Regions from separate parts of the Ralstonia sp. 110700041-2 genome, predicted to be linked through region 1. Evidence: predicted binding sites of a transcription regulator. Region 1 holds the regulator's gene; each other region holds the start of a gene.

Region 1 (3,274 bases):
ACATCGAGATGATGGCCGACAGCTCGAACTTCGGCATCCCGAAGTAGAACGGCGTCACCAGCGTCATCAGCGGCGCGGCGCTCGCGTCGGCCAGCGACACCTTGCCGAACGCCGCAGCCACCAGCGTGCCCGTGACGATGCCAAGCAGCACCGCGATATTGCACAGCAGCGCGTTACCGAACTTGGTCAGCAGCAGGATCGTCACCAGCACGAGCGCCGCAATGGCGAGGCCGAACGGATCGCCAAACGCCGGGTTCGGCACCATGTGGCGCGCGCCATCCACCACCTGCGGAATCATCTGCTGGCCGCCCGCAGCCCAGTTGATCCCCACGCTCAGCAGCGAAAAACCGATCAGCATGATGACCGTGCCCGTCACCACGCGCGGGAACAGGCCCAGCAGCCGCCCCATCAGCGGTGCAACGGCAATGCCGAACACGCCGGAAACGATCGACGCCCCGAAGATGCCGGGCAGCCCCATGCCGGGCTCCACACCGATGGCGATCATCGGGGCAACCGCGGCAAACGTGACGCCCATCATGACCGGCAGGCGGATCCCGAAAATCAGAAAACCGAGCGATTGGATCAGCGTGCCGATCCCAGCCGCAAACAGGTCGCAATTGACGAGATAGGAGAGATCGCTCTTCGACAGGCCGAGCGCATTGCCGACAATCAGCGGCACGGCAATCGCCCCGGCGTACATCACCAGCAGGTGTTGCAGGCCAAGCGCGAACAGGCGCGGCAGCGGCAGGAACTCGTTGACGGGATCGGCAACGGCGTGAGCGATTGTTGACGAAGAAGGCGTGGGTTGGCCGGGGGATTGGCGCATTGTCTGTCTCCTGGGGCCGCCCCCGTGTCAATGCCGGGAGCGTGCTTTAGGCGGATGGGGCGGGTTCCATCCGCCGGCATTCATGCGGCGTGATGCCGCGTATTTGCCGGAATCTTGGATGGGCGCCATTTTTCTGTCAACAATTACATACGTTTTTTGTGTACATATTTTGCGTTCTGAAACGCATGTGCGCCGTGATCTACCTGTTTCACGCCTCCAAGCGTGCCTCGTGACCGAGGCCCCAAAGAAAAAGCGCGGCCGCGACATGAGTCGCTGACCGCGCAGTAGAAATACCTGGCAGGTAAAGCTGAGACCAAGAGCCGCCATCCAACCCAGTGAAGCAGAGGGTTTTGTTAGCAGCTCTCAGCCGACCTCATATCAGGTCGGCGTCGGCAGCCATGCGCGATCGCGCAGGCGCGAACGGATGCGGGCAATCGCCTGGCTGTGGATCTGGCACACGCGCGACTCCGACACGCCCATCACGGCGCCGATTTCACGCAGGTTCAGATCCTGCTCGTAGTAGAGGCTCATCATCAGCTTCTCGCGCTCGGGCAGTCCCTCGATGGCAGCGACAACCGATTCGCGCAGGTCGTGGTCCAGCAGCTGGTCCAGCGGCGTGGCGTCGTTCTCGGGTGCTCGGTTCTCGATGAAGGCGTCAGCGTCTTCACGGTCGAAATCTTCGTAATACAGCAACTGGCTGCCTTGCAGGTCGACCAGTTGCTTCTGGTATTCGGCCAGCGACATGCCCAGCGCTACGGCAATCTCGGTTTCGGTGGGCGCGCGGCCCTTCTGCTGCTGCAGCTTCTGGATTGCCTGCTCGATCGTGCGCGCGTTGCGGCGCAGGCCGCGCGGCAGCCAATCCGAGCCGCGCAGTTCGTCCAGGATCGCGCCGCGAATACGCTGGGCCGCGTAGAACTCGAACTGCACGCCCTGCGTTTCCTCATAGCGCGACAGCGCATCGAGCAAGCCCATCATGCCGGCCTGGATCAGGTCGTCCAGCTCAACGCTGGCCGGCAGCTTGACCATCATCTGGTTGGCAATGCGGCGCACCAGGGGTGCGTACGTGGCCATCTCGTCGGACTTGGTCTTGCGACCGGTTGCGGTGTACATATCCATGCCTGCCTTTGACGCTTCGTTCATGCTGCGCCTCAATAAACCAATTCGGCCGCGCGTGCGGTGGCGCCGGGTGTCGCTGTCGCTGTCGATGCCGACATTGACGTTGCCTGCGCCGATTCATCTGCCAGCTGTGCCGGTGCCCGCGCCGACATGACCACCCGCGACGGCACACTGCCATCACCGGCTTGGGCCTCGGCGCTGGCCCAGCTCAACATTTCTTCGGCAAGCTGGCGGAAGGCCATGGCCGAAGGCGATGCGGGAAACGCACTCGCCACGGGCTTGCCGAGCGAGAGCGCGAGTTCTACGTGCCGGTCCTCAGGGAGGTAGCCGGCGAAATCGATACGGGTGTTCAGGTACTGGCCCACGGTGTTGGCCAGGTTGCCGAACACGCGCACGGCGGAATCCACCGAGTGCGCGCCGCACACCACGGTGCGGATGCCAGCGCTGCCTTGCAGCACAGCGGTTTTCTTGAGTAGCGTGTACGCGCTCTTGAGGCCTTCCGGACCATCCGAGAAGGTCAGCAGCACGTCGTCGCACGCCTCAGCCACGGTGCTCAGCGCCCGGGTGCCAAAATGCGCGGCCACGAGCGTCACATCCGCCGTCTCGTCGTACTGCTCGAGCACGCCGGGCATGGCGAGCATGGTCTGGGCGTTCACTACCGCCGTGTCGCGGCCCATGGCGGACAGCGCGATGCGCAGGTTGTCGACAAAGTCATCGACCTGCTCTTCCGCACCGATCACCAGCACCCGGCGGGCAGCGGCATGACCGAGCATGCGCCGCAGCCCTGCGGCTTGATCCTTGGCGAATGGCGTCGTCATGGTCGCGCCCCCTTGTCAGGCGAAATCGAAAGCGGCCAGGCCGGGTTCGCGGTTGCCTGCGTTGCGTAACACCGCGCCTTGCGCCACGAGCAACGATTCATCCGAATCCAGCGAGAACGACGACTGCTCTGCACCGGCCCGGAACGAGCGGTGGATCAGCAGCTTCTTGTTCGGCACTGCAATGTCTTCCGGCACACGCTGGCCGTACGACACGTAGTGCAGCGGCAAGCGGCGACGGATCATCACGTCCATCGCATGGCCCACCGAGGCAGCCTCGTCGATCTTGGTCAGGATGCAGCCGGCCAGGTTGGCGTCGCGGTAGGCACCTACGACTTCATCGAGCGTCTTGCCGTTGCTGGCAGCGTTGAGCAGCAGCAGGCGCTTGATCGACGGGCCCACGGCATGCAGCATCGCCATCTGCTCGGACACGGCGCGGTCACGCTGGCTCATGCCGATGGTGTCGATCAGCACCACGTGCTTCTCGCGCAGGTCGTTCAGCGCCAGGCTCAGGTCT
Region 2 (3,274 bases), on a different contig from region 1:
CGGCGACGACCCGAACACGCTCCTGCGCAAGGCCGATGCCGCCATGTACCTGGCCAAGGAGCGCGGGCGCAACAACTTCCAGACCTTTACCAGCGACCTTGACGACCGCGTCTCGCGCCGCTTCCGCATTGAATCGGGCCTGCGCCGCGCGAGCGACCGCAACGAGTTCTATGCGGACTACCAGCCGCGCGTGGACGTCAGGAGCGGCCGCATTGTCGGGGTGGAAGCGCTCATCCGCTGGAACTCGGCCGATTTCGGCCACATGATGCCCGGCCAGTTCATTCAGGACGCCGAAGAAACCGGTCTTATTGTCGAGATCGACCGCTGGATTCTGCGCGCCGCCTGCGACCAGCTTGCACGCTGGCGCCGCATCGGGCTGCCGGACTTGCGCATGTCGATCAACCTCTCGGGCCAGGCATTCAGCTCCGGGCAGTTGAGCGGGATGGTGCGTGGCGCGCTGTCGACCAGTGGCTTGCCCGGCAACGCGGTGGAACTGGAGATGACCGAAGGCATTCTGATTCGCGACGATCCGTCATTGCATGCCCTGCTGACCGAGCTGCGCGCCATGGGCGTATCGCTGGCGCTGGACGATTTCGGTACCGGATACTCATCGCTGTCGTATCTGCACCGCTTCCCGATCGATACGTTGAAGATCGACCGTTCGTTCGTGCAAGACCTGCCGCACGTGGTCGAGCGCGCGGCCATCACGCGGGCCATCATCATGATGGCGCAAGCCATGGGCATGAAGACCGTGGCCGAAGGCGTGGAAACCATCGGCCAGCTTGAATTCCTGCGCGAAGTCGGCTGCGACGAGTTTCAGGGCTATTTGCTCACGCGGCCGTTGGAACCGGCTGCGGTACAGGATCTCGTGCGCGAGAACGCCCGCCGTTACGGCGAGCGTGTCCCGCGGTTCTCATAGCGCGCTCAGATCTGCAAGCTGTTGCTGACCACGTACATGGTGAGCTCGGCATTGTTGCGCAGCTTCATCTTCGAGAGCACGCGCCCCCGATACACGCTGACCGTCTTGACGCTGATCTGCAGCGCCTCGGCAATCTCGCCCAGCGTGCGGCCGGAGCCGAGCATGCGCAGCGTCTGGAATTCACGGTCGGAGAGGATGTCGTGGCGGGGCTTGTCCCAGTCGACATTCAGGTTGTCGGCCAGGACTTCCACGAGGTCCGAAGGCAGGTATTTCTTGCCTTTCGAGATGGCGTTGATGGCTGCCAGCAGTTGCGGCTGGCTGGCGTCCATCGGCAGGTAGCCGGCGGCGCCCGCCTTGAGCGCCCGTACGGCAAGCAGCGCTTCCGGGTGGCGGCCCAGCGCCAGCACGGCCAAACGCGCATGCTGCTGGCGCACGGTCTTGATGGTCTGGAATTCGTCTCCGGTGGCCGATTCCACCGAGAACAGCATGACGTCCCACTCGCGCTGTGCGAGCAGGTCGTTATTGGCATCGCGCAGGTCCGGCACGGCCTCGATCTGCCGGGCCAGGCGCGAATCCTTGAGGATCTGGCGCAGGCCGACACGGGCAATATCGTGCGGTTCGACGATCAGGACATTGAGCATGGTGGGTGTTGCGGGTCAAACGCGGGCTCGCATCGAGCTCTTCTTTCCGCCGGCAGGCCTTGGGCCGTCTGGCGGGCTTGCAACTCCCCATCTGTGCTGTATGTGGCGCTCTATATAGAAAGATGCAGGCGCCTATGAACTGGTCGAACGAGTATAGCCGAGGGCCCGAAGGCCAAGAAGCAGGCGCACCGCCTCTTTTGGAGGGGTGCCGAAAGTCAGGCGCCCGCAAGCCCAAACCGCCGCCGACGCACAAATTTGTCAAGGCGACCCTAAACTTTCCTCCGAGGCCACCGATAACCTGAGTACAACGCAGACCTGATCCCCTTCAAGTTGCAGGTCACGTTGCCCGGCCTAGCCGGAATCAGCAAACACGGGCAACAAACCATCGGGAAACTTAGGAGCCGTCATGTCCCTCAGCCTTAATACCAATATCTCGTCCCTGCAAACGCAGCAAGCACTGTCGGCATCGAAGGATGCGCTGCAGACCTCGCTGGAACGTCTGTCGACCGGCCTGCGCGTGAACAGCGCGAAGGATGACGCCGCCGCCTACGCTGTGGCCTCCAGCCTGACCACCACGCTGAACTCGCAGACGCAAGGTATCCAGAACTCCAACCAGGCGATGTCGTATCTGCAAACGGCCGACTCGTACCTGGGCCAGGTTGAAAACAACCTGCAACGTATGCGCCAACTGGCCGTGGAAGCCAACAACGGCGGTCTGTCGACCACCGACCAGGCCAACCTGGACAAGGAATACCAAAAGCTGGCCACCGCCAACAAGAACATCGAGACCAACGCGAACTACAACGGCAACAAGCTGTTCGACGGTTCGGTTACGGCCACGACGTTCCAGTACGGCCAGAATGCCGCGACCGATGTGACCTCGGTCTCCAACGCCAACCTGTCGACCTTCGGTACGCTGAGCGGCACGAGCGTGACCTCGACTGCCAACGCGACCGCCGCACAGGCGGCCATCGACACCGATCTGACCAACCTGAAGGCGGCTCGCGCCAACCTGGGTGCTCAGCAAAGTGGTCTGAACTCGACGATCAACACGCTGACGTCGAACAACACCGCGCTGTCGGCTGCCAAGTCGTCCTTGATCGATACGGACTATGCGTCGGAAACCTCGAACATGACCCGTCAGAACATCCTGCAGCAAGCGGGTACGGCGATGCTGGCGCAAGCCAACTCGGCACCGAACAGCATCCTGAGCCTGCTGAAGGGCTAATCAGTAAGCTGGATGCCACCCAGCCGTCTTGCGGCTGGGCCAAGGGCCGGCGCTCCTCGGGGGCGTCGGCCTTTTTCCTTTTGTCGGATACCCCTCTTCTGCGTGGGTGGCGCCTGCATAACCTGCCCTAAAGAAGCTGCGGCCCGTGCCGTTGTGTAGAGAGACTTCCGCTGGCGCAGATGCTTATCGGACCCGATCATGGCGACTACCACTACCTCCTCCTCGACCAGCAACTACGTACCGCCGATCTCCATTCCCGGTATCGGGACGAGCATCGACGTCAATTCGCTGGTGACCAGCCTCATGAAGGTGGAGAGCCAGCCGCTGACACAGTTGCAGACACAGCAAAGCTCGTACCAGACGCAGTTGTCGGCTGTGGGGTCGCTCAAGAGTGCGCTGTCGACCTTCCAGACCGCGCTGTCGAGCCTGACCAGCGCGTCGAACTACAGCGCCATGAAGGCCAGCGGCTACGACACCTCGATGCTG
Region 3 (3,274 bases), on a different contig from region 1:
TTCACGCCGCTCTGGATGGTCGTGTTGGCGGCCGCCGAGCCCTTGAGCGAGCCCTGCGTCGCCAGTTGAGTGACGTTGACGGCATAACTGCCGGCTTGCGTGGTCGTTGAAAACGACGCGACCTTCAGCAGCGAATCCGTTGCCATGCCGGTGCCGGCAAATACGGCCGCCACCTGGCTGGGCGATTTCTTCAGGGCCGCGGACAGCTTGGGGTCGTCAATCGACAGCGTCCCTTCCTTGTCCATCGTCACGCCGATGCTGCCGAGCGACTGGAACGCGCCGTTGCCGATGCCCTGGCCCAGCACGTCTGTCAGCTGGTTGATCATCGCCTTCGTGCTGACGTCGCCGGCCAGCGCGCCGTTGTTGGCGGCGTTCGCGGTATCGAATTTGGTCAGCGCGTTGAGCTGGATGCGCAGCGCGTTGTACGCCTTGACGAAGTTCAGCACCGACTGGCTGGCCTGGCCCGCGTCGCTGCCCACCGTCACGGTCGTGCTGCCGGTCTTGGCGAGCGTGAACGACGTGCCATCCACCACGTCCGTCAGTGTGTTGGTGGCGCTTTGCACGCTGATGCCGTTGACAGTGGCAAGCGCGTTGCGGCCTGTGGCGACCTCGGTCATGTTCTGCGTGCCGGCCGGGTCGTGGCTCAGCAGGGATTGCAGGGCCGGGTCGCCCGACACGGAAATCTTCATCTCCGAATTGGCGCCGCCCGCAGTGGACGTCAGCACCAGCCGATAAGGCGAACTGCTGCCGTCGTTGACGATGCTGGCCGAGACGCCAAGGTTGGCGCTATTGATGGCGTCGCGGATACCGGCGAGCGTGTTGTTCGATGGGTCGATCGTGATCGAGCTGCCGGCCTGGTTGCCGTTCTGCGTGAACGTGGCGCCCGTGTATTTGCCATTGGCAAAGCTGCCGCCCGAGACATTCCCAAAAGAAAAGGTGAGGGTGGTGGGCGTGCCGCCGCCAATGGGCGTCTTGCTGGACGCCTGCCCGGCGGCCGATACCACCTGCGCCTGCGCAAGCTGCGTCACGTTGATTTGGTACGAGCCAGCCGGCGCCGTATTGGACAGCGAAGCCGTGAGGATCGACGTGTCGTGCCCGCTGGCCTTGTTGCCGGTGAATGTGTCCGGGTTGTTCAGGGCCGCCATCGCGGTCTGGACGGTCGACAGCGCGCTTTTGAGCGAGCCGACTGCCGACAGTTGCGCCTGAAAGGCCTTTTGCTGCGTCTGCCGCAGCGTCATGCCCTTGCTTTCCGCCTGGATCAGCTTCGTGACAAGGGTGTTGACGTCGATGTTCGTCCCGATGCCCGGAATGGAGATCGGCGGAACGTAGTTGTTGCTCGTGGACGAGGTGGCCATGGTCGGACGCGCGCAAACGCTTTCTTCACAATCTCCACAATGTGACGGCGGCGAGGCGCCCTTCTTTAGGGCAAACCCAGCTCCGACAGGCTTTCTGCCCGGGTTTGCTCAGGAAAGCGAAAGGATTGCTGGCGCCACATGAAGCTTGCGCCCCACGCCGGCGGTCTCCACCTGGGCGGAGACCGCCGCGCGCCACGCTAGACCGTCTCGCCTTCCTTGCTCGGATCGACCTGCTTGCCGCGCGCCAGCACCGGCACCAACGCTGCGCCAGTATGGCTGGCCGCCACGCGCGTCAACGCCTCCGGCCCGCAAGCCGCGACGATCGTGCCGCCTTCATCGCCGCCTTCGGGGCCGAGATCGAGAATCCAGTCCGCCTCGGCAATCACATCAAGGTCGTGCTCGATCACGATCACGCTGTGGCCACCGTCCGCCAGGCGATGCAGCACGCGAATGAGCTTGGCCACGTCGGCCATGTGCAGGCCCACCGTCGGCTCGTCCAGCACGTAGAGCGTGTGGGGCGGCTTCTGGCCGCGGCGCGTCACGTCGTCGCGCACCTTGGACAACTCGGTGACAAGCTTGATGCGCTGCGCCTCGCCGCCGGACAGCGTGGGCGAGGGCTGGCCCAGCGTCAGGTAGCCGAGGCCCACGTCCTTCATCAACTGCAGCGGGTGGGCGATGCTGTTCATCGCACCAAAGAATTCGACCGCTTCGTCGATCTCCATGGTCAGCACATCGCCGATGTTCTTGCCGCGCCAGGTGACGGCCAGCGTTTCTGCATTGAAGCGCTGGCCGTGGCAGACGTCGCAGCCGACCTTCACGTCGGGCAGGAAGCTCATGGCGATGGTGCGCACGCCCTGGCCTTCACAGGCAGGGCAGCGGCCGTCGCCGGTGTTGAACGAGAAGCGCGAGGCGGTGTAGCCGCGTGCCCGCGCCTCGAGTGTGTCGGCAAAGAGCTTGCGGATGGTGTCCCACACGCCGATGTACGTGGCGGGGCAGGAGCGCGGCGTCTTGCCGATCGGCGTCTGGTCGACTTCCAGCACGCGGTCGATGGTTTCCCAGCCGATGACGCTGTCGCAGCCGTGCCAGTCGTGTTTGACGTCGAGCTTGCGCGGCATCTTCGCCTCTGGCGCCTCTGCCTGCGCGGCTTTGCGTGCGCGCCGCGTAGCCGGCGAAGACAGCACCGAACGGCCGACCGCATCGAGCAGGTTCGTCATCAACACATCACGCGCCAGCGTCGATTTGCCCGAGCCCGAAACGCCCGTAATCGCCACCAGACGCGACAGCGGCATCGTCGCGGTGACGTTGCGCAGGTTGTGCAGCTTGGCGCCGTGCACCGTCAGCCATTGCTCCGGCACCGCCTGCGTGCCGCCGCGCGGCGCAACCACCTGGCGGCGGGGCTGCAGCGGATGCTCGATCGGCTGCGACAGGAACCGGCCCGTGAGCGAATCCGGCTGCGCGGCCAGATCCTGCACGCCGCCTTGCGCAACCAGCGTGCCGCCGCGCTTGCCGGCACCCGGGCCGATGTCGATGATGTGGTCGGCCCGGCGGATGGTGTCTTCATCATGCTCGACCACCACCAGCGTGTTGCCCTTGTCGCCCAGCTTGCGCAGCGCGTCGAGCAGGATCTGGTTGTCGCGCGGATGCAGGCCGATGGTCGGCTCATCCAGCACGTAGCACACGCCTTGCAGGTTGCTGCCGAGTTGCGCAGCCAGGCGGATACGCTGGGCTTCACCGCCCGACAGGCTTGGCGCGGCGCGATCCAGGCTCAGGTAGCCCAGGCCGACTTCCTCCAGGAACGACAGGCGGCTGTGAATCTCGGCCACCACATCGCGGGCGATGTCGGCGTCCCGGCCGGTCAGGTCCAGGCCCTCGACCCAGCGGCGGGTCTGGCTGACCGTCCACTGCGCAATGTCGACGAT

Evidence for each region. Region 1 encodes FliA, which starts transcription of late flagellar genes. Its sites were predicted from a motif close to CTAAAGTTTNNNNNNNNNNNGCCGNTA; they were not measured.
Region 2: the regulator FliA is predicted to act here: its motif matches at 1,830-1,856, upstream of ACUXH0_RS00650 (flagellin N-terminal helical domain-containing protein).
Region 3: the regulator FliA is predicted to act here: its motif matches at 1,398-1,424, upstream of fliD (flagellar filament capping protein FliD).

The regions. Positions count from the first base shown of each region.
Region 1 covers NZ_JBSFAI010000003.1:211,867-215,140, reverse strand. Annotated here, with positions in the region: gene ACUXH0_RS05895 (nucleobase:cation symporter-2 family protein) at 1-826, opposite strand, end outside; gene ACUXH0_RS05890 (RNA polymerase sigma factor FliA) at 1,205-1,966, opposite strand; gene ACUXH0_RS05885 (MinD/ParA family ATP-binding protein) at 1,975-2,760, opposite strand; gene flhF (flagellar biosynthesis protein FlhF) at 2,776-3,274, opposite strand, start outside.
Region 2 covers NZ_JBSFAI010000001.1:138,478-141,751, reverse strand. Annotated here, with positions in the region: gene ACUXH0_RS00660 (putative bifunctional diguanylate cyclase/phosphodiesterase) at 1-919, shown strand, start outside; gene ACUXH0_RS00655 (LuxR C-terminal-related transcriptional regulator) at 925-1,560, opposite strand; gene ACUXH0_RS00650 (flagellin N-terminal helical domain-containing protein) at 1,967-2,788, shown strand; gene fliD (flagellar filament capping protein FliD) at 2,987-3,274, shown strand, end outside.
Region 3 covers NZ_JBSFAI010000018.1:62,707-65,980, forward strand. Annotated here, with positions in the region: gene fliD (flagellar filament capping protein FliD) at 1-1,355, opposite strand, end outside; gene uvrA (excinuclease ABC subunit UvrA) at 1,553-3,274, opposite strand, start outside.